Regions from separate parts of the Dryocola baronae genome, predicted to be linked through region 2. Evidence: predicted binding sites of a transcription regulator. Region 2 holds the regulator's gene; each other region holds the start of a gene.
The links. The regulator CRP, encoded in region 2, controls carbon source genes, mostly activating them, when cyclic AMP is high. The targets are predictions, from matches to a motif close to ATGTGANNNNNNTCACAT.
Positions count from the first base shown of each region.

Region 1 (7,796 bases), 2.8 Mb from region 2:
GCCAGCCAGAAGCCCAGATCGTCAATCTTCACAATCATGCCCACGATGCCGTAAACCCCGACCGTCACCACGATCGCAATGCCGGAAAGCACCAGCACCTGATTGAGCAGCGGCGCTTCGGAGACAATGCCAAGCGTAATGGCGACGATTTCAGCCGACAGAATAAAGTCGGTGCGGATGGCGCCCTTGATTTTATCCTTTTCGTAAACCAGCGGGTCCTGCGCGGCGATGGCGTCAAGGCGCGCCTTTTTCTCTTCCGGCGTTTCCTTATGTTTGCGGGCCTGGAAGCTGTGGACGACTTTTTCCACCCCTTCAAAACACAGGAACGCGCCGCCAACCATAAGCAGCGGCGTTATGGCCCACGGCGCAAAGGCGCTAATAATCAGCGCCAGCGGCACCAAAATCAGCTTGTTAAGAAACGAGCCTTTCGCCACGCTCCACACCACCGGCAGCTCGCGGTTTGCCCGCACGCCGGACACCTGCTGCGCGTTTAGCGAGAGATCGTCACCCAGCACGCCGGCGGTTTTCTTCGCCGCCATTTTTCCCATCATCGAGATATCGTCCAGCAGCGTGGCGATATCGTCCAGAAGCGTTAATAAGCTACTACCTGCCAAAATAAGATTCCTTCTTTGTTAGTTTGCCTTTCAGTATGGAGCAAAACGCGGCGCTGGAAAATCTAACTCATCTGTCAATGGAAATTAACAAGCTAATAACAGGTAAAAGACTCGCCAGGCCGATAGTTTTGACGTTAACTATTAGCCTCGTCATAGAAAGGTCGTGAGGCAGTATGCGTGTTCGTTCGGGTCAATTATTACCGCTGATTGCAGCGCTGTTTGCGCTGTACGTTATCTGGGGTTCAACCTATTTTGCTATCGCCATCGGGGTGAAGAGCTGGCCGCCGTTTATGATGGCCGGCGTGCGCTTTATGAGCGCCGGGGTGCTGCTGCTGGCCGTGCTGATGCTTCGCGGGCACAGGCTCCCGCCTCTGCGACCGATGCTCAACGCGGCGCTGATTGGCGTGCTGCTGCTCGCCGTGGGCAACGGCTTCGTCACCGTGGCGGAACATCAGCACGTTCCGTCCGGCATCGCGGCGGTGATGGTCGCCACCGTGCCGCTGTTTACCCTGTGCTTTAGCCGCCTGTTCGGCATCCCTACGCGCAAGCTCGAGTGGCTGGGGATTGCCATTGGCCTGGCGGGAATTATCCTGCTTAACAGCGGCGGCAACCTGAGCGGCAACCCGTGGGGCGCTATTCTGATTCTTATCGGCTCGCTGAGCTGGGCGTTTGGCTCGGTCTACGGTTCGCGCATTGAGCTGCCAACCGGCCTGATGGCGGGCGCCATCGAAATGCTCGCCGCCGGGATCGTGCTTTTATGCGCCGCGGCGTTAACCGGCGAACGCCTGACGGCGATGCCGACCACGGCGGGCTTCCTGGCCGTTGGCTATCTCGCGCTGTTCGGCTCAATCATTGCCATTAGCGCCTATATGTACCTGATCCGCAACGTCGCCCCCGCCGTCGCCACCAGCTACGCCTACGTTAACCCCGTCGTAGCGGTACTGTTAGGCACCGGCTTCGCGGGGGAAAGCCTGTCGCCGGTGGAATGGCTGGCGCTGGGGGTGATTATCTTTGCGGTGGTGCTGGTGACGCTGGGGAAATATCTGCTGCCCCCAAAGCCGGTGGTGAAGCCGTGTGAGATGGAAAGATAATTAGACGACGGGTGGCGTTTGCCACCCGTCGTCATTGAGCTCGTGAATCCCGAGCGTATCAATTTGGGCATGATGCCCGCCGCTGCAAACCCACTCTTCAAGCCTTTCGCCCAGCGCTTCATCGCTAAGCTTTTCGCGCCCACGTAGCGCACACTCCCAGACCAGCAGCACACGCCAGCCTTCACCCAGCAGGCGGCGGATATCTCGCCTGTCGCGCTCTACGTTCTTGCCAATTTTCTCAAGCCAGAACTCGGTGCGCGTGGCGGGCACCTTGAACAGGTAGCAGTCGTGATGGTGCCAAAAGCAGCCGTGGGTGAAGATAATGCAGCGGTGGCTATCGATAACGAAGTCGGGGCGGCCCGCGAGCTGCTCGTCCTGCACGCGGAACTCGAATCCGCATTCGGCCAGCAGCCCCGCGAGGCGTTTTTCAATGGCCGTGTCGCGCGTGGCGATGGCGCGCATATTCTTGCTGCGCACTGCCTTACTGTGAACATCGGCCATATCTTACCCCTGGCGCTTTTTCACGGCCTGTTTGATTTTGTCTTCCAGCAGCTTTGCCACGGCGGCAAAGGCCGGGACGACAACCGAGTTTCCGAACTGACGGTAGGCCTGAGTATCCGAAACAGGGATCCTGAAGGATTTGCCCTGCACCGCTTCAAAGCCCATCAGGCGGGCGCATTCGCGCGGCGTGAGGCGACGCGGGCGGCGCAGCTGGTTGTCCGCATCATCGAAACTCTGCTCGCCCAGCGCCTTATCCCAGCCGCGATCGACGAGGATTTCCGCGCCGTCCTTAAAGTAACGCGCCGACAGCGTTCGCGCCACGCTGGCGGGATTGGTCGGGTCTACAAGACCGTAGCCGAAGCCGTTGCCCTTGGCCTGGTGCTTTTTCGCGTAATTATAGAGGTACTTCCACAGCGTCGGCGTGAGGATGTATTTGGCATCCACCGTCGGCTCAAGCAGCTCGCCAAAGGTCGGACGGCGCTGCGGGTAAAGCTTATCGAGCGCGCGCAGGGTGAAATCCTGATGCAGGTTCAAGTCGCGGCGGAAGCCCACCAGCACGATGCGTTCCCGGTGCTGCGGCAGGAAGTTTTTGCCGTCGATTATCTTCGGATCGCCCGGCCCCATGACCGCCGCATCCGCCACTTCGTAGCCCAGGCCGTCGAGGGTTTCCATAATGATGCGGAAAGTGTTGCCCTTATCGTGGCTCTTGAGGTTTTTAACGTTTTCCAGCACGAAAATAGCCGGGCGTTTGGCATCAATAATGCGGGCGACGTCGAAGAACAGCGTGCCCTGCGTTTCGCAGGCAAACCCATGGGCGCGGCCCAATGCGTTCTTTTTCGACACGCCGGCTAACGAAAACGGCTGGCACGGAAAGCCTGCGAGCAGCACGTCGTGATCGGGGAGCGTCGCCCGAATGTGCGCGGCGGCCTCTTCATCGCTGAGATCCGTGCGGTCGCTTTGCGTCACGTCGCGGATATCTTCGTTGAAATGATGCTGCTCCGGGTCACAGTACCAGTTGGCTTTATAGGTGCGCACCGCGTGTTTGTTCCATTCGCTGGTAAACACGCACTGCCCGCCGATCGCCTCAAAGCCGCTGCGGATGCCGCCGATACCGGCAAACAGATCGATAAAGCGAAACGCGTACTTACCGTGGTGCGCAGGAGGCGTTGGCAGCATGCTGTTAAGCATCTTCACTTCAACGGAGGTTAAGGCACGCGGCGCGGACTTGCGGTTAACCCAGCGGTTGAGCGATTCGCGCGTCCAGTCGCCGCTGACCTGGCGCAGATGGTGCGCCACCGTTTTCTGATCGTAGATTTCAAGAATGCGGCTGACCAGAGCGTGGTCTTCTTCCTGCTGCTGCTGCTGCTGGCGTAAAGCCTGTACGGAGAGGTGTTCTGCAATCGCGTCGAGGTCGTCCATTGAGGGCCCTTGAGGGGAAAAGAAAGTGCAACTTTATCACTGATTTGACCCAGAGAGAATGGAAAGGCCCGCACGGTGCGGGCGCGGGTCTAACGTAGCGGGGAAAACCTGGCCAGCACGCTGTCGTCGAGATCGTGGTAATCGCCTTTTAGCTCGGCGCACAGTTTCGCCATGTAGTGCACGAGAAAGTCGGCGTTGAGGCGCGCAAGCTCCCTGCCCGCTTCGGTTTGCATCGTTTCGGGCAGCTTCAGCAGTTTTTTCTGGAAGTGGTCGAGCGCGTAGGTGGCGTCGTCAAGCTCGCGGCGGCTTGCCAGCGGGTCTTCGCTATCAAACAGCGGCCGCCCCAGCGCGCCGGAAGTGTAAAACACGCGCGCAAGGCCAATCGCCCCGAGGGACTCAAGCCGGTCGGCGTCCTGTACGATCTTAGCCTCCAGCGTTTGCGGCGCTATGCCCGCGCTGAAGCTGTGCGCGCGGACGGCGTGCGCGACGGCATCAAATAGCTCATGGGGAAAATCGGGGAACTGCTGGTCAAGAATGCGCAGGGTTTCTGCCGCAGCCTGGGTCGAAGCGAGATGCCGTTCGGGATGATTTTTGGGCAGATTGACGATGTCATGAAAGTAACAGGCGGTGAGCACGACCAGGCGGTCGGCTTCTGTGCCCTCCATGATGCGCTGCGCGGTTTTCCACACGCGATGGAAATGCGCAACGTCATGGGCTTTATCATCCTGCAGCCAGTTGCGGTGCAGGTAGTGCTCAAAACGCGCTTGCCATTGGGCTATCGGCATACGTACTCCTCGATTCGTTGCTAAACCCGGTAACTAATATGAGTACAGGATCACAAAATTAGCAAGCTATCCGCGAGGAGCGCGATGCGCCGGGAACGTTATTCCCGATGAAAATCCGGTCGAGCGCGCGTAAACCACGCCACCCAGCCAAGCACGGCGGCGACCGAACCCAGCACTAAAAGCCCCAGCAGCGCGCCGAGCAGTTTGCCGCCAAACGAGCCGGAGACATCGCTGACTACCCAGAAATAACGCACCATTGCCCAGACGATGTACAGGCAAAATCCATAAAATAGCCACAGCGCTATTTTGCCACCCGGCGTACGGGTTGGCTTCGCATCCTTAACGTTCGACATAACCTTCTCTTCAGCAAATCATAATGTGTATAGCGGTAGAACCGGCTTCGGATGTGATTTTTATCACAAATTTCATGCTGCATGACAGCCAACTACATATTTTTTTGTGATGAATCAAGCTTAGAACAGACATTGATGAAAGAGTAGGCGCGTAAACGCATTTTTCCCCTGAATGAGCGAAGGGCCTCATGACGGATGCGGGCAGCCTCGCCACTAATAAACTAATTTTTAAATAATGATTCACGCTCACTTCAATTAAATTATTTTTGCCGATATGTATTGCACGAAAAAATAAATAGGATAATACTCTCTTTCGTTATTTTACCTTTATATGTGCTTCTCTCCTTCTAGCAATATCGCTTCTATATGCTTAAGTTAACTTTTCCCGGCAGGTAAAACTGCCGGTTTTTTTATTTCTAATTTTCAGCCCCCTCTGTAAAATATCACTCCAAATAATAATCATAGTTTGAAATATATCTCCTATTTATCGCATTTAGATATAATTTACAGTTAACACAATAAAAACATAGAGTTACCAATGCTCAAAATGTAACAAAACGTGTTTATTTAAATCATTGTGTTACAAATTTACATTCTAAAACAATGAACTCTTTATATAGGATAGTGCCGTTGTTGAGGATACTAACAACGTTTTATACATAAATATTATGATTAAAAGGACTAACATATGAAAAGAACAGCACTGGCACTGATTATCCCTGCTTTATTGACCATGGGCGCTGCAAACGCAGCAGAGATTTATAATAAAGACGGCAACAAACTGGATCTGTACGGTAAAGTTGATGCCCGTCATCTATTTTCTGACAATGCTGGCTCCGATGGCGACGATACCTATGTGCGCCTGGGCTTTAAAGGTGAAACCCAGATCACCAGCGATCTTTCCGGCTACGGCCAGTGGGAATACAACGTTCAGGCAGACAGCGCCGAAGGCAGCAACCAATCCTGGACTCGTTTAGGTTATGCCGGCCTGAAATTTGCTGAATACGGTTCTTTCGATTATGGCCGTAACTATGGCGTTGTGTACGACGTTGAAGCATGGACCGATATGCTGCCGGTGTTCGGTGGTGATACCTATTCCGATTCCGATCGCTTTATGACGGGTCGTGGCAACGGCATGGCAACCTACCGCAACACTGACTTCTTCGGTCTGGTTGAAGGTTGGAACTTCGCGCTGCAATACCAGGGTTCTAACGAAGGTTCAAGCGCTAACTTTGGGCAGGAAGGTAACAACAACCGTTCAGGCAGCAATGTCCGCAATGACAATGGCGACGGCTGGGGTCTTTCCTCTACCTATGATTTTGATATGGGCGTGAGCGCAGGGGCAGCATTCGCTTCTTCTGACCGCACCAATGTGCAGGAATCAGGCACTACCGCTCGCGGCGAAAAAGCCGATGTTTGGACCGTTGGTCTGAAATATGACGCAAATGACATCTACCTGGCTGCCATGTACGCTGAAGCGCGTAACATGACGCCATTCGGTAACAGCGAATCATACGTCGCCAACAAAACCCAAAACTTTGAAGTGACCGCCCAGTACCAGTTCGACTTCGGCCTGCGTCCAGAGATCTCTTACCTGCAGTCTAAAGGTAAAGGTCTGACTGAAGACTTTAACGGCAACAGCGACTGGAACAACAAAGACCTGGTTAAATACGTTTCCGTTGGCGCGAACTACTACTTCAACAAAAACTTCGCCACCTACGTTGATTACAAAATCAACCTGCTGGATGAAGACGACAAGTTCTACGCCGCAACCGGCATCGCTACCGATGACGTTGTAGGTATTGGTATGGTTTATCAGTTCTAATCTTTTAGAACTTACCGCCTAAGCCCGCGCATGCGGGCTTTTTTGTGCCCGTCCTCCGTCAACGCATAAAATAGTGGTGGCTTTGATGGAAAATCTGGCGCTATAAATAGTCCCTGCAGCGACGGCTCACTGTGACCCACGTCGTTGAAGTAAAATTCATTAAGTGCTTGAATAATGGTCGCGAGAGCAACCCCCTCCTTGTCCTTTTCAAACAATGACTTTGCGAGCAAGAAACATGATTAAGTGGCCCTGGAAAATAACTGGTTCATCCACTGTCTCTGCTTTGCCCTGGGAGCAAGCGCTAGCTATTCCCGTCCTTGCGGCATTAACGCCCGTAGAGCAGCAGAAACTTATTGGTCTTGCCGATCGTTTCCTACAGCAAAAAAGGCTGGTTCCCCTGCAGGGTTTTGAACTCGACGATCTTAAGTCCAGCCGCATCGCGCTGCTGTTTTGCCTGCCCGTGATGGAGCTTGGCTTCGAATGGCTAGACGGTTTCCACGAGGTGCTGATTTACCCCGCGCCGTTCGTGGTCGATGACGAATGGCAGGATGATTTTGGCCTGGTACACAATCAGCGCGTGGTGCAGTCCGGCCAGAGCTGGCAGCAGGGGCCGATTATTCTCAACTGGCTCGACGTGCAGGACTCCTTCGACGCCTCGGGTTTCAACCTCATTATTCACGAAGTCGCCCATAAGCTCGACATGCGCAACGGCGATCGCGCGAGCGGCGTGCCGCTGATCGGCCTGCGTGACGTGGCGGCCTGGGAACAGGATCTGCACGCCGCGATGAACAGCATTCAGGACGAAATCGATCTGGTGGGCGAAAACGCGGCCAGCATCGACGCCTACGCGGCGACGGAGCCTGCGGAATGTTTTGCGGTGCTTTCGGAGTATTTCTTCAGCGCGCCAGAGCTATTCGCCCCGCGGTTCCCTTCCCTTTACCAGCGGTTTCGCCTGTTCTACGGCCAGGACCCTCTGCAACGCCTTCGCGCGCGCGAAAACCCCCACGAACCGGACGGTAAAACGGTGCATTAATTCGGCAAATTGAATTTAATTTGCTCATTCGAATCAATACGTTATTTTTGCCATTGACTCTTTTTGGCCGCGAGGCTAATATTCGCCTCGTTCACACGATTCCTCTGTAGTTCAGTCGGTAGAACGGCGGACTGTTAATCCGTATGTCACTGGTTCGAGTCCAGTCAGAGGAGCC
Region 1 is NZ_JBINNY010000001.1:1,827,935-1,835,730, reverse strand. It holds gene ACSPHG_RS08540 (DUF808 domain-containing protein) at 1-614, opposite strand, end outside; gene yedA (drug/metabolite exporter YedA) at 788-1,705, shown strand; gene ACSPHG_RS08530 (very short patch repair endonuclease) at 1,706-2,206, opposite strand; gene ACSPHG_RS08525 (DNA cytosine methyltransferase) at 2,210-3,625, opposite strand; gene ACSPHG_RS08520 (phosphohydrolase) at 3,715-4,410, opposite strand; gene drpB (cell division protein DrpB) at 4,509-4,763, opposite strand; gene ompC (porin OmpC) at 5,452-6,588, shown strand; gene mtfA (DgsA anti-repressor MtfA) at 6,824-7,621, shown strand; tRNA gene ACSPHG_RS08500 (tRNA-Asn) at 7,722-7,796, shown strand, end outside.
Region 1: the regulator CRP is predicted to act here: its motif matches at 4,815-4,832, upstream of drpB (cell division protein DrpB).

Region 2 (7,796 bases):
ATGACGGCCAGCAATTCCGCCCTATGCGCGGAATGAGTAACCCTCACCTGCAAACCATGTTGCCGCGTGTTATCCGCCGTCGAGTCAAATTTAAGCCCCACTGGCAGCGTCTTGATATGCCGGACGGGGATTTTGTCGATCTCGCGTGGAGCGAAGACCCGCGCCTGGCGGCGCATAAGCCGCGCCTGGTGGTCTTTCACGGTCTGGAAGGCAGCCTGCACAGCCCCTACGCACACGGCCTGATCGAGGCCGCGCAGAATCGCGGCTGGCTGGGCGTGGTGATGCACTTCCGGGGATGCAGCGGCGTACCAAACCGCATGAAGCGCATCTACCACTCCGGCGAAACCGAGGACGGCACCTACTTCCTCAGCTGGCTGAACCAGCGCTATGGCGAAGTGCCAACGGCGGCGGTCGGCTTCTCGCTGGGGGGCAACATGCTGGCCTGCCTGATGGCAAAACAGGGAGCGGACTGCACCCTAAAAGCCGGCGTCGTTGTCTCCGCGCCGCTGATGCTCGAGCAGTGCTGCTATCACATGGAGCAAGGCTTCTCGCGGTTCTACCAGCGCTATCTTCTCAACCTGCTGAAAAAGAACGCCGCGCGCAAGCTGCGCAGCTATCCCGGCACGCTGCCGGTGGACTTAAGGCAGCTCAAGGGCGTGCGCCGCATCCGCGAGTTTGACGATCTTATCACCTCCAAAATCCACGGCTTTGCCGACGCGCTGGACTATTATCGCCAGTGCAGCGCCATGCCGCTGCTGCCGGACATCGCCAAGCCGACGCTCATCATCCACGCCAAAGACGATCCCTTTATGGATCACCACGTCATTCCTGATAAAGCATCGTTACCCGCAAATATTGAATATCAGCTCACAAGCCACGGCGGACACGTCGGCTTTGTGGGCGGCACGCTGCGCAAACCGGAAATGTGGCTCGAGCAGCGTATCCCTGACTGGTTAACAAGATATCTGGACAACTGAGATGATTATTCCCTGGCAAGACATTGACGCCGAGACCCTCGACAATCTCATCGAATCCTTTGTATTACGCGAAGGTACAGATTATGGTGAACAAGAGCGCTCGCTGTCGCAGAAGGTTGCCGACGTGAAGCGACAGCTACAAAGCGGCGAAGCGGTGCTGGTGTGGTCAGAGCTGCATGAGACGGTAAATATCATGCCTCGCGGGCAGTTTCGCGGCTAATCTAAAGCAATAAAATCATCTTCAGGCCCTTCGTCGGGTGGATACGTGCATTCGCCATCCACCCGCTGTGACAGTCCCTTCGAATATCCATGGAGTTGTTGCCTTATGTCAGCCAAACATCCGGTTATTGCCGTCACGGGTTCCAGCGGTGCAGGAACGACCACCACAAGCCTTGCGTTTCGTAAGATATTTCAACAGCTCAACCTGCGCGCCGCCGAAGTCGAAGGCGACAGCTTCCATCGCTATACCCGCCCAGAAATGGACATGGCGATTCGTAAAGCGCGCGACCTGGGCCGTCACATCAGCTATTTCGGGCCAGAGGCCAATGACTTCGGGCTGCTCGAGCAGACGTTTGCCGAATACGGGCGCAGCGGCCAGGGGAAATCCCGCAAGTATCTCCACACCTATGACGAAGCCGTGCCGTGGAACCAAATCCCCGGGACTTTCACGCCCTGGCAGCCGCTGCCTGAACCTACAGACGTGCTGTTTTACGAAGGGCTGCACGGCGGTGTGGTCACCCCGCAGCACGACGTAGCCAACTATGTGGATTTGCTGGTCGGCGTGGTGCCCATCGTTAACCTGGAGTGGATTCAGAAGCTGGTGCGCGACACCAGCGAACGCGGCCATTCACGGGAGGCGGTGATGGATTCCGTGGTCAGATCGATGGATGACTACATCAACTTTATTACGCCGCAGTTTTCCCGCACCCATATCAACTTCCAGCGCGTCCCGACGGTAGACACCTCTAACCCGTTTGCCGCGCGCGGCATTCCGTCGCTGGACGAAAGCTTCGTTGTGATTCACTTCCGCGGGCTGGATAACATCGACTTCCCGTACCTGCTGGCGATGCTGCAAGGCTCTTTCATTTCACACATCAATACGTTGGTGGTGCCGGGGGGCAAAATGGGGCTGGCAATGGAGCTGATAATGACGCCGCTGGTGCAACGGCTGGCGGAAGGCAGAAAAGTCGTTTAGGGCGGCAAAATACCGCCCAGGACACGTATTACAGTTCAATCACTTCATAGCTGTGCGTGATGTTTGCGGCTTTCTCAAGCATCAACGCCACCGAGCAATACTTCTCCGCCGACAGGTCGACGGCGCGGGACACGGCATTGTCCTTCAGATCTTTGCCGGTCACGATGAAATGCAGATTGATGTGGGTGAACAGGCGCGGCGCTTCTTCGCGGCGCTCGGAGGTCAGCTTCACTTCGCAATCCGTCACGTTATGGCGGCCTTTTTGCAAAATAGACACCACATCAATGGCGCTACAGCCGCCGACCGACATCAGGACCATCTCCATCGGGCTGGGTGCTTTATCGCCTGAATTTCCGTCCATCAGGATCTGGTGACCCGACGCCGATTCGCCCAGGAAAGTTAACCCCTCAACCCATTTAACTCGTGCCTGCATTTTGCTTACTCCTGTTAAGAAATTTCCTTCCAGAGTACGCGGATGCAGCAATTGTCGCAACGGAAGGCGACCTGCGTCATGCTGAAACGAGACAATAGGAGACACTTGCCAAAAGCTATGCTAAAACAATCCGGATGCTACATTCGATACATTGACGTGATGTATGTATGCATTGGACATCACTAATTACAGGCGGCAAGATTGACTTGCTGGCCATTTCCCCCAGGTGGGAAATATTCTAACGATTGCAACGCCGGGCAGGAGGTTTTGCATCCTGTCTTTGGTAGCCAGTTTATAACAGAGGATAACCGCGCATGGTGCTTGGCAAACCGCAAACAGACCCGACTCTCGAATGGTTCTTGTCCCATTGCCACATTCATAAGTATCCATCGAAGAGCACGCTGATTCACCAGGGTGAAAAAGCAGAGACGCTGTACTACATCGTCAAAGGCTCCGTGGCCGTGCTGATCAAAGATGAAGAGGGCAAGGAAATGATCCTCTCCTATCTGAACCAGGGTGACTTCATCGGTGAATTAGGCCTGTTTGAAGAAGGCCAGGAGCGCAGTGCCTGGGTTCGCGCGAAAACCGCGTGCGAAGTGGCTGAAATTTCCTATAAAAAATTCCGCCAGCTTATCCAGGTTAACCCAGACATCCTGATGCGCCTCTCTTCCCAGATGGCCCGTCGCCTGCAGGTCACGTCAGAGAAAGTGGGCAACCTTGCCTTCCTCGACGTAACCGGCCGTATCGCTCAAACGCTGCTGAACCTTGCGAAACAGCCAGACGCCATGACCCACCCGGACGGTATGCAGATTAAAATCACCCGCCAGGAAATCGGTCAGATCGTGGGTTGCTCCCGTGAAACCGTAGGCCGCATTCTGAAAATGCTGGAAGATCAAAATCTGATCTCCGCGCACGGTAAAACGATCGTCGTTTACGGTACTCGTTAATTTCCGTTTCCAAAAAGGCGTATCGCTTCGGCAATACGCCTTTTTTGTCTCTAAAACTCCCTTTGCCCGCTCTAAATAATTCGAGTTACAGGTCGGCGGCAAGGGAGGGAGTCCCCAGGAGCTTACTCCAGTAAGTGACCGGGGCGAGTGAGTGCAGCCAACACCCCTGTAACTTGAAGTATGACGAGTCTATGTGGCGCCGACTTATTTATCATCCTGAGGTTAACTACGCACTGCGTCAGACGCTGGTGTTATGTTTACCCGTGGCCGTCGGCCTGGTGCTGGGCAGCCTGCAAAACGGCCTGCTTTTCTCGTTAGTTCCCGCCTGCTGCAACATTGCTGGCCTGGACACCCCCCATCGACGCTTCTTCAAGCGGCTGATTATCGGCGGCAGCCTGTTTGCGCTCAGCAGCCTGATCATGCAGCTTCTTCTGCTCTACACCTCGATCCCGCTGCCCATAATTCTGATGGTGATGGCGCTGATGCTCGGGGTAACCGCGGAAATCAGCGCCCTGCACGCCCGCCTGCTCCCCGCCTCGCTGATTGCGGCGATCTTCACCCTCAGCATGGCCGGGAACATGCCTATCTGGAAACCGATGCTGCTGTATGTTTCCGGCACCATCTGGTACGGCGTCTTTAACTGGTTCTGGTTCTGGATGTGGCGCGAGCAGCCGCTTCGCGAATCCCTGAGCCTGCTCTACCGCCAGCTTGCCGAATACTGCGAAGCAAAATACGGCATGCTGACGCAGCACACCGATCCGGAAAAGGCGCTGCCCCCGCTGCTGGCCCGCCAGCAAAAAGCCGTCGATCTGATTACCGTCTGCTATCAGCAGCTGCACATGCTGGCGGCTAACCAGCAGAACGGCTACAAACGCCTGCTGCGCGCTTTCCAGGTGGCGCTCGACCTCCAGGAGCACATCTCCGTCAGCCTGCACCAGCCCGAAGAGGTGCAGAAACTCGTTGAACAAAGCCACGCCGAAGCGGTGATCCGCTGGAACGCGCAAACCATCGCGTCTCGCCTGCGCGTGCTGGCGGACGACATCCTTTATCACCGCTACCCCAGACGCTTTGATATGGATAAACAGATCGCGGCGCTGGAAAAAATCGCCCGCCAAAACCCGGACAACCCGGTCGGGCAATTCTGCCACTACCACTTCAGCCGTATCGCGCGCGTGCTGCGCACCCAGCGCCCTTTATACGTCCGCGATCTGATGGAAGATCGCCAGCGCCGCCTGCCGCTGTGGCCCGCGCTAAAAAGCTATCTCTCCTTCAAATCGGCGGCGCTGCGCAACGCCGCACGGCTGGGCGTCATGCTCACCGTCGCCAGCCTGCTGGGCGCATCTTTACATCTGCCCAAGCCCTACTGGATCCTGATGACCATCATGTTCGTCACGCAAAACGGCTATGGCGCGACGCGCGTGCGGATTCTGCACCGTTCGGCGGGCACCATGGCGGGCCTGACGATTGCCGGGATCACTCTCCACTTCCACGTTCCGGAAAGCTACACGCTGGTGGCGATGCTGCTCATTACGCTGGTGAGCTACCTGTTTATCCGCAAAAGCTACGGCTGGGCCACCATCGGCTTTACCGTCACCGCGGTATACACGCTGCAGCTGATTACGCTTAGCGCCGAGCAATACATCGTGCCGCGTCTGATCGATACCCTGCTCGGCTGCCTGATTGCCTTTGGCGGCATGATCTGGCTGTGGCCGCAGTGGCAAAGCGGCCTGCTGCGCCAGAACGCCCACGACGCGCTGGAAACCGACCAGGAAGCAATACGGCTGATCCTAAGCCACGACCCGCAGCCGACGCCGCTGGCCTGGCAGCGCATGAAGGTCAACCAGGCGCACAACGCGTTGTTTAACTCGCTCAACCAGGCGATGCAGGAGCCGGGCTTCAACTCGCACTATCTGGATGACATGAAGCTATGGGTGACGCACAGCCAGTTTATCGTCGAGCATATCAACGCGATGACGACGCTTGCCCGCGAGCACAATATGCTGACGCCGGACCTGGCGCAGCGCTACCTGCAAGCCTGTGAAGTCGCGCTGCAAAGGTGCCAGCAGCGTCTGGAATATGACGGACCGGGGGAAACGAAAGACGCGGTGATTCTGGATTCAGAGGCGCTGCCGACCGGGCCGCTAAGCACGATGGAACAGCATTTACAGCGGGTTCTGGGGCACCTCAACACCATGCACACCATTTCGTCAGTGGCATGGCGTCAGCGCCCGCATCATGGCATTTGGCTCAGCAGACGCTTGCGACGTTCGTAGGGTGGATAAGCGGCAGCGCCATCCACCGAATTCCGCAAATATCTACCCTTTAACAATCTTCGCGACGGCGCTCGCAAAACGCTGCATACCCTCGGCAATATCCGCCTCTTCAACGATAAGCGACGGCGCGAAGCGCATCACGTCCGGCCCCGCGTTCAGCACCATAACGCCTTCCTGTGCGGCTGCATAAAGGAACTCACGCGCGCGGCCCTTGTACTGCGGCTTAAGCTCCGCGCCAATCAGCAGGCCCATGCCGCGAATATCGCTGAACACGTCGTATTCTTTGTCGATCTGCTGCAAATGCTCAACGAACTTTTCGCGTTTTGCCGTTACGCCTTTCAGCACTTCCGGCGTATTGATGATATCAAAGGCCGCACCCGCCACCGCGCAGGCCAGCGGGTTGCCGCCGTAGGTGGAACCGTGCGTCCCGACGTGGAAAGCTGAAGCAATCTCCTGCGTAGTCAGCATGACGCTTACCGGGAATCCGCCGCCGAGGGCTTTGGCGCTGGTCAGAATGTCCGGCGTCACGCCGTAGTGCATGTAGGCAAACAGCTCGCCGATACGGCCCATGCCGCACTGCACTTCGTCGAACACCAGCAGCGCTTTGTGCTCGTCGCACAGCGCGCGCAATCCCTTGAGGAATTCCGGCGTAGCGGCGGTGACGCCACCTTCGCCCTGAATAGGCTCCACGACGACCGCACAGGTATGGTCGTCCATCACGGCTTTCACCGCGTGAAGATCGTTAAACGGAACGTGGATGATGTCGGCGGGCTTGGGGCCAAAGCCGTCGGAATACTTGGGCTGTCCACCCACCGAAACGGTAAACAGCGAGCGGCCGTGGAAGGCGTTATGGAAAGCGATAATCTTGGTTTTATACGGGCTGTGGCGGGTGGACGCATAGTAGCGCGCCAGCTTAAAGGCGGTTTCGTTGGCCTCGGTGCCGGAGTTCATAAACAGGACGCGCTCGGCAAAGGTGGCGTCAATCAGCCTGCGGCCCAGGCGCAGAGCGGGTTCGTTGGTGAAAACGTTGCTGGTGTGCCACAGCGTTTCCCCCTGGGTTTTCAGCGCTTCCACAAGCTTAGGATGGCAGTGCCCCAGGGCGGTAACCGCGATGCCGCCCGCGAAATCAACGTATTCCTTGCCCTGCTGATCCCAAACGCGGCTGCCTTTTCCTTTCACCGGGATAAACTCGGCCGGTGCATAAATCGGCAGAATCACTTCATCGAAAGTTGCGCGAGTAATTGCTGATTGTTCAGTTGCCATTAAGTCCCCATCCCGTATTTATGCTGTAGCCATTCATGAAAATATAATCACGAAATATGCATAAAAACGCATCTTATGGCAATAAGAAATCAACGATTGAGGAAATTGCCCAGCAGCTGGTGCCCCTGTTCGCTCAGAATGCTTTCCGGATGGAACTGCACGCCTTCGAGATCCCACTCGCGGTGGCGAATCCCCATGATCTCGTTTTTGTCGGTCCATGCCGTGACTTCAAAGCCGTCGGGCAAGGTCGCGGGATCGATAAGCAGCGAGTGGTAGCGCGTAACGGTGAGCGGATTATTCAGGCCGCTGAACACGCCGCTGCCGTTATGGGAAATGGCGGAGGTTTTGCCGTGCATGACCTTTTCGGCGCGGATAATCGTTGCGCCAAAAGCCTGCGCGATGGCCTGGTGGCCGAGGCAAACGCCCAGAATCGGCAGTTGGCCGGCGAATCGTTCGATTGCGGCCAGCGAAATCCCCGCCTCGGTTGGCGTGCAGGGACCGGGCGAAATCACCAGCTTCTCGGGGGCCAGGGCGGCGATATCCGCGAGCGTGATTTCATCGTTACGCTTCACCACCACTTCGGCCCCGAGCTCGCAAAAATACTGGTACAGGTTCCAGGTGAAAGAATCGTAGTTGTCGATAAGCAGTAGCATGGCGGCTCCGGCAGAAAAAGAACCGCGCTATTCTATTCGCTTTCCCGCGCTTCGC
Region 2 is NZ_JBINNY010000001.1:4,631,338-4,639,133, forward strand. It holds gene ACSPHG_RS21980 (hydrolase) at 1-977, shown strand, start outside; gene ACSPHG_RS21985 (YheU family protein) at 979-1,197, shown strand; gene ACSPHG_RS21990 (phosphoribulokinase) at 1,303-2,172, shown strand; gene ACSPHG_RS21995 (OsmC family protein) at 2,201-2,605, opposite strand; gene crp (cAMP-activated global transcriptional regulator CRP) at 2,920-3,552, shown strand; gene ACSPHG_RS22005 (YccS/YhfK family putative transporter) at 3,744-5,825, shown strand; gene argD (bifunctional acetylornithine/succinyldiaminopimelate transaminase) at 5,868-7,088, opposite strand; gene pabA (aminodeoxychorismate synthase component 2) at 7,178-7,741, opposite strand; gene ACSPHG_RS22020 (putative adenosine monophosphate-protein transferase Fic) at 7,774-7,796, opposite strand, start outside.

Region 3 (7,796 bases), 3.0 Mb from region 2:
GAAATTGCCAAGGCTTTCTCCTATAACGCCAAAATCGTTATTATGGACGAGCCAACGTCATCGCTTACGGAAAAAGAAGTTTTCCACCTGTTTAGCATTATCCGCAAGCTAAAAGATCGCGGCTGCGGCATTGTTTATATCTCGCATAAAATGGAAGAAATCTTCCAGCTGTGCGATGAGATCACCATTTTGCGCGACGGGCAGTGGATTACCACCCAGCCGCTCGAAGGGCTGGACATGGATAAAATCATCTCCATGATGGTGGGCCGCTCGCTGAACCAGCGCTTCCCGGATAAATCCAACGTGCCGGGCGAAGTGATTCTGGAAGTGCGCAACCTTACCTCGCTGCGCCAGCCGTCGATTCGCGACGTTTCCTTTGATTTGCACAAAGGCGAGATCCTCGGTATTGCCGGTCTTGTCGGGGCAAAACGTACCGATATCGTGGAAACGCTGTTTGGCATTCGCGAAAAATCCGCCGGCACCATTATGCTGCACGGCAAAAAGATCAATAACCATTCGGCGAACGAGGCGATCAACCACGGCTTCGCACTGGTGACCGAAGAGCGCCGCTCGACAGGGATTTACGCCTATCTGGATATCGGCTTTAACTCCCTTATCTCGAATATTCGTAACTACAAAAATAAAATCGGCCTGCTCGACAACACGCGGATGAAAAGCGATACCCAGTGGGTTATCGACTCGATGCGCGTTAAAACTCCGGGGCACCGTACCTCTATTGGTTCGCTTTCCGGTGGGAACCAGCAGAAAGTGATTATTGGCCGCTGGCTGTTAACCCAGCCGGAAATATTAATGCTTGACGAACCTACTCGCGGTATCGACGTAGGCGCGAAATTTGAAATTTATCAGCTGATTGCTGAGCTTGCCAAAAAAGGGAAAGGGATCATCATTATTTCGTCCGAAATGCCGGAGTTGTTAGGGATTACAGACCGTATTCTGGTAATGAGCAATGGCCTCGTTGCGGGAATTGTAGATACTAAAACAACCACGCAGAACGAAATATTACGTCTTGCGTCTGTGCACCTTTGATAATTTAGGGGCTATTAAAATGAGTGCGTTAAATAAGAAAAGTTTGCTAACTTATCTGAAAGAAGGCGGCATTTATGTCGTTTTGCTGGTGCTGCTGGCGATTATTATTTTCCAGGATCCAACGTTTTTAAGCTTGTTGAACTTAAGTAACATCCTTACCCAGTCTTCGGTGCGTATTATTATCGCCCTCGGCGTCGCGGGGCTGATTGTTACCCAAGGTACCGACCTTTCCGCCGGTCGCCAGGTGGGCCTTGCGGCGGTGGTTGCAGCGACGTTGCTGCAGGCCATGGATAACGTCAATAAAGTATTCCCCGACATGCACAGCCTGCCGATTCCGGTCGTGCTGCTGATCGTCTGCGCGATTGGCGCGGTTATTGGCCTGGTTAACGGCATTATTATCGCCTACCTGAACGTGACGCCGTTTATTACCACGCTCGGCACCATGATCATCGTTTACGGCATCAACTCCCTGTACTACGACTTCGTGGGCGCGTCGCCGATTTCCGGTTTTGAATCGCACTTCTCGACGTTTACCCAGGGCTTTATTGCGCTCGGCAGCTTCCGCCTTTCTTACATCACCTTCTATGCGCTGTTCGCCGTGCTGTTCGTTTGGGTGCTGTGGAACAAAACCCGCTTCGGTAAAAACATTTTCGCCATCGGCGGCAACCCGGAAGCGGCAAAAGTTTCCGGCGTAAACGTTGGCCTGAACCTGATCATGATTTATGCGCTGTCCGGCGTGTTCTATGCCTTTGGCGGTATGCTGGAAGCGGGGCGTATCGGCTCGGCGACCAACAACCTCGGCTTTATGTATGAACTCGACGCGATTGCGGCGTGCGTGGTCGGCGGCGTGTCGTTCAGCGGCGGCGTGGGTACGGTCATCGGCGTGGTAACCGGTGTCATCATCTTCACCGTTATCAACTACGGACTGACCTACATCGGCGTGAACCCGTACTGGCAGTACATCATCAAGGGCGCGATCATTATCTTCGCGGTTGCCCTGGATTCATTGAAGTACGCTCGTAAGAAGTAATTTTGTAGATGTCGGGTGGCGCGATGCTCACCCGACCTACCAAAATTTGTAGGGTGGATAAGCGTATGCGCCATCCACCAAAAACCCCGCTATTTCTTCTCTTTCTTCTGCATTTCCAAAAGCTGCTCTGGCGTCACCGCGGGATAGGCCTGCGCGTTTTCAGGGACTTCGTGCTGGGCTGGAATCGGCACGAGCGGGCCGAGGAAGCGGGGTTCGCGTTTGAAGATATACACATCCGCCAGCGCGCCCAGCCGTGCGCCAAATTCCCGCGTGCGGACGGTGAGCATATTCTTCGGCGACGGCACCGCGTAGCACTGCGCCTGAATCCCCATATGCAGGGCGATAAACAGCGCGCGTTCGCAGTGGAAGCGCTGGGTGATAATGATGAAATCGTTGGTATCGAAAACCTTGCGGGTGCGCACGATGGAATCAAGCGTTCGGAAACCGGCGTAATCCAGCACGATGTCGGCAGGATCGACGCCGCCCGCGATGAGGTCTTTGCGCATGGTCATCGGTTCGTTATAGCTGCTCTGCGCGTTGTCGCCGCTTAAAAGCAGGTAGTTGACCTTGCCGCTGTTGTAGGCGTTGAGCGCGCCCTGAATGCGGTACTTGTAATACTGATTGATGACGCCGGTGCGGTAATACTTGGCGGTACCGAGCACGACGCCGACCTGGCGATAGGGCAGGTCCTGTAGCTCGTCGTAAACGTAGGGGGCGGTTTTCCAGCTCATCCACCGATCGAGGCCAAGCGCGGTCAAAGCAATCAGGCCGATAAGGACTAACAGGCTATAAAACAAGCGCTTCAACATGGACTTACGGGCTCAACGGTGGGAGGAAATTTTACTCAAGGCTACTTTACCCTGGGGTTAAGAGCAAGAATCGGCGGACTGGTTGAAGTAAATTTCAACAATAGCCGTGTGGAAATCAGGCGGATGCGGGCACCCGCCTGAATAAGTTAACCCAGCAGGGTGCGATCGATATTCTGGCAGCCCAGCGCCTTGAGCGTCGCGGCCGTTGCGTCCCACTGGGTCAGCGGGGCATCGGCGCGCTCTGCCAGCACCGCGCGCTGGATGTCGCTGTAGTCGTAGCCGGAAAGGCTCAGCAGGTTCAGCGCGGCCTGCAGCGGAGGCAGCGACGGGTTGAACGCGGCGTTTTCAGCGTAGCTCCCGGAGATGATTTTGCCGTCGCGTAGCTCAAGCGCCACGCCCGCTGGCGCTTTGCTGTAAGGCGCGTGGCTGCGGTTCGCGGCAACAATTGCGGCCTGGTTTAGCTCATCGCCCTGGAGGGCAAAACCGTGGTCAACGTCGTCCAGCAGCAGCGTGCTTATCTCAAGATCGCGCGGACCGAAAGAATCGGGCAGGTAGTCGCCGAGCGTTGCCGGCCTGCGGCCAGGAAGGTTGATTTGCAGCTTCACGCCGCTGTTTAGCTCGTTCATAAACTGGCGGCAGTGGCCGCACGGCGTGTAGTTAACGGTCACGGAAGCGAGGCCTTTTTCACCGCGCATCCAGGCGTGGGTGATGGAGCTTTGCTCGGCGTGAACCGTTTGCTGCATGGTGGTGCCAGCAAATTCCATATTCGCGCCGAAATAGAGATTACCGCTGACGCCTCGTGCAACGGCACCGACGTTGAAATTAGAGAGTTCCGCACGGGCACATGAGGCAGCAAGCGGGAGCAGCGCGAAAGCCAGCGCATCATCATCCAGGCCCGTCTGCTTTTTCAGCGCCTCTACTTCCTGCGCGCCGAACATGGCCGGGAAATGGTCATCGGCGAGCAGGGATTGCAGGGCCGCCTGCAGCGAAGCCGGGAGCTGAGTGAAAGCAGCATGAAAACGAGAACGCATGTTTCTTAGCCTCTAATAGGTATTGGAGCCGTAGTGTACGGCGCTATAGAGGCTTTATATGTGATCCGTATCTAATTGCAAATGCAACGAATGAAATAAAAAATGAAAATGCGCGATCTCTCGCAAGTTTTAACGAAACAGCGCCAGAATCACCGGGAAAAGGAACGGGGCGATAAGCGACGTCATGATCCCGCAAATCACCAGCGCCAACGAGCTAAACGCGCCTTCCTGAAAATCAAGCTCGGCGCAGCGGGCGGTGCCCAAAGCGTGAGAGGCCGTGCCCATCGCCAGGCCGCGTGAAGCCTTGGTGGAAATACGCATTAGGTTCAGCAGGCTGTGGCCGAACACCGCGCCCAAAATCCCAACGAAGATCACGCAAACCGCGCTGATGGCCGGGATGCCGCCGATGCTGCCGCCTACGGCCATCGCAATCGGCGTCGTCACGGATTTTGGCAGGACGGAGGCCGCAATCTCAGGCGTTGCCCCCATGTACAGCGCAATGGCGGTACCGCTTATCATCGCCACCATGCTGCCGATAAAGCAGATTGTGATGATGGATTTCCAGCGCGCCCGGATCTGGTGCAGCTGCTCATAGAGCGGAAAGGCGAGTGCCACGACGGCGGGTTGCAGCAGGTCATTCAGCACCTCGCTGCCCTTAAAGTAGCTCGTGTAAGACACGCCGGTGAAGATCAGAATAGGGATGATCACCACCATCGAAACCAGCAGCGGATTGAGCAGCGGCGATTTAAAACGCGCGCCAAGCCTGCGTGCGCCAAAAAACACCAGCAGCGTTAACGGCAGGGACCACCAGATAGATTGCATCATTTTTTGTCAGCCTCGCTCTCACCGACAATCTTGCGTTCGCCGTGAACGAGATGGGAACTCCAGCTCACGATAATAAGTACCACCAGCGTGCTGATAAAACAGGACACCACCACCGGGCCAAACTGCGCCTTCAGCACCTCGTAATACTGCATAACGCCAACGCCTATCGGCACGAACAGCAGCGCCATATAGCGAATCAGCAGGTGGCAGCTGGGCTTGACCCACTTCGCGGGCATGATTTGCAGCGACAGCAGCACGAATAAAATCAGCATGCCGATAATGCTGCCCGGAATGGCGATAGGAAGCAGTGACGCGATAGCGATACCGGCATATAAGCACAGGTAAATTAAGATAAAAGACCGCAGATACTGCCAGACAATGGTGAGTGTGTTACGCATGGAGATGACCCTTTAAGAAACGCATTCATCATACAATTAAACTTAAAATTGTGCTACCGATCACATCATGACTTATGAGCATACCAAATATTCCAGAAATGAAGGTTCCAGAATTGATTGGGCAATTAGACAGGGAAATAAAAAAGGCGACCTGAGAAGGTCGCCTTAACGTGCATGGGCAGGCATGCGTAGCGCCGCCCGCCGGAGGTCAATCGCTTAGTTCAAGCGTACCGGCATACCGGAACGGTCTTTGATCGCCTGATCCACCACGTTGGTGTCAACGTCCGGCTGAGCGGTAATCGCCGTCACGCTGCTGGTCAGATTGATTGGCACAATCTCGTCAGAGTTGAACTGCGCTTCGGTGGTGGACAGCGGGTTGTGAACCTCGATGTAGCGCGTGCCGTCTGGCTCAACGGTGGCTTTCACCGGCTCATCAATAAACTGTACGCGGGTGCCGACCGGCACGTTCTCGAACAGGAACTTGATGTCTTCGTTACGCAGACGCACGCAGCCGTGGCTGACGCGCAGGCCGATACCAAAGTTGGCATTGGTACCGTGAATAGCATACAGGCGGCCAATGTACAGCGCGTACAGGCCCATAGGGTTGTCCGGACCGGCTGGCACTACGGCTGGCAGTGGCGTACCGGCTGCCGCGTATTCCGCGTGCATTTTGGCCGTTGGCGTCCAGGTTGGGCCGGCTTTTTTACGCTCTACTTTTGTCGTCCAGTTGATCGGGGTGTCTTTACCCAGCTGGCCGATACCGATAGGCAGCACGATAACCGTGTTGGTGTCTTTCGGATAATAGTAGAGGCGCATTTCAGCGCTGTTAATCACGATGCCTTCATGAACGGTATCCGGCAGGATGAGCTGCTGCGGAATGTTCAGGATGGTGCCAGGCTTTGGCAGATACGGATCGACGCCTGGGTTGGCTTCAAGCATGTTGGAAAGACCCATCTGGTACTGCGCTGCAAACTCTTCCAGCGGCGCGGTGCTACCTTCAGGAATGGTAATGACCTGGTTTTGACCAATCAGACGGCTGCCATCGGTTGGCAGGGGATAGGTCACGGCGGAAGCTGTTTTGCTAAAAGACACGACAGCCACAAATGCCAGTAAAATCGAGCGTAATTTTATATTCATGTTGTGCGAAGTATTTATGGCCACACAGGCTAGTTGGTTAGGAATCAGATGGGGTTCAGCCGCGCATTATATGTGCATTGCATCTTTCTGGGAAATCAGATGTGGATTAAATCACACTTTTTTCACATTGATTACATAATAGACAATACATAAGCAACGCGATCCTCATGCGCACTTATGGCATACTGTGCCCGATATCACAAATTACATCACTTCTTTTATCAGGACATCTTTGTGCTAGTTTCCAGTAACGTCACTATGCAGTTCGGCAGTAAGCCGCTGTTTGAAAACATCTCCGTCAAATTTGGCGGCGGCAATCGCTACGGCCTGATTGGCGCTAACGGTAGCGGTAAGTCCACCTTTATGAAGATCCTCGGCGGTGATTTAGACCCGACCCTGGGCAACGTATCACTCGATCCGAACGAGCGCATCGGTAAGCTGCGCCAGGATCAGTTCGCCTTTGAAAAATTCACCGTGCTCGACACCGTGATCATGGGCCACGCAGAACTCTGGGAAGTAAAAGAAGAGCGCGACCGCATTTACGCGCAGCCAGAGATGAGCGAAGAAGACGGCTATAAAGTTGCCGATCTCGAAACCAAATATGGCGAAATGGACGGCTACACCGCAGAAGCTCGCGCGGGTGAACTGCTGCTGGGCGTCGGCATTCCGGTAGAACAGCATTACGGCCCGATGAGCGAAGTCGCACCCGGCTGGAAGCTGCGCGTGCTGCTGGCGCAGGCGCTGTTCTCAAATCCGGACATCCTGCTGCTCGATGAACCGACGAACAACCTCGATATCGACACCATTCGCTGGCTGGAAACCGTGCTCAACGAGCGCAACAGCACCATGATCATCATCTCGCACGACCGTCACTTCCTGAACATGGTTTGTACCCACATGGCGGATCTGGACTACGGCGAGCTGCGCGTGTATCCGGGCAACTACGACGAGTACATGACGGCGGCAACCCAGGCCCGTGAACGCCTGCTGGCCGACAACGCGAAGAAAAAAGCCCAGATTGCCGACCTGCAATCCTTCGTCAGCCGCTTTAGCGCCAACGCCTCGAAATCACGCCAGGCGACCTCACGCGCCCGTCAGATTGACAAAATCAAGCTCGACGAAGTGAAGGCCTCCAGCCGTCAGAACCCGTTCATCCGTTTCGAACAGGACAAGAAGCTGTTCCGCAACGCGCTGGAAGTGGAAGCGCTGGCGAAAGGCTTTGATGAAGGCCCGCTGTTCAAAGGCGTCAACATGCTGCTCGAAGTGGGTGAAAAACTCGCGGTGCTGGGCACCAACGGCGTGGGTAAATCCACCTTCCTGAAAACCCTGGTCGGCGAATTAGCGCCGGACGCGGGTGCCGTAAAATGGTCCGAAAACGCGCAGATCGGCTACTACGCGCAGGATCACGAATACGAGTTTGAAAACGATCTCACCGTCTTCGACTGGATGAGCCAGTGGAAGCAAGAGGGCGACGACGAGCAGGCGGTGCGCAGCATCCTTGGCCGTCTGCTGTTCAGCC
Region 3 is NZ_JBINNY010000001.1:1,632,135-1,639,930, forward strand. It holds gene mglA (galactose/methyl galactoside ABC transporter ATP-binding protein MglA) at 1-1,047, shown strand, start outside; gene mglC (galactose/methyl galactoside ABC transporter permease MglC) at 1,067-2,077, shown strand; gene sanA (outer membrane permeability protein SanA) at 2,167-2,886, opposite strand; gene cdd (cytidine deaminase) at 3,033-3,917, opposite strand; gene ACSPHG_RS07665 (CidB/LrgB family autolysis modulator) at 4,047-4,742, opposite strand; gene ACSPHG_RS07670 (CidA/LrgA family protein) at 4,739-5,140, opposite strand; gene ldtB (L,D-transpeptidase) at 5,357-6,277, opposite strand; gene ACSPHG_RS07680 (ABC-F family ATPase) at 6,512-7,796, shown strand, end outside.
Region 3: the regulator CRP is predicted to act here: its motif matches at 5,189-5,206, upstream of ACSPHG_RS07670 (CidA/LrgA family protein).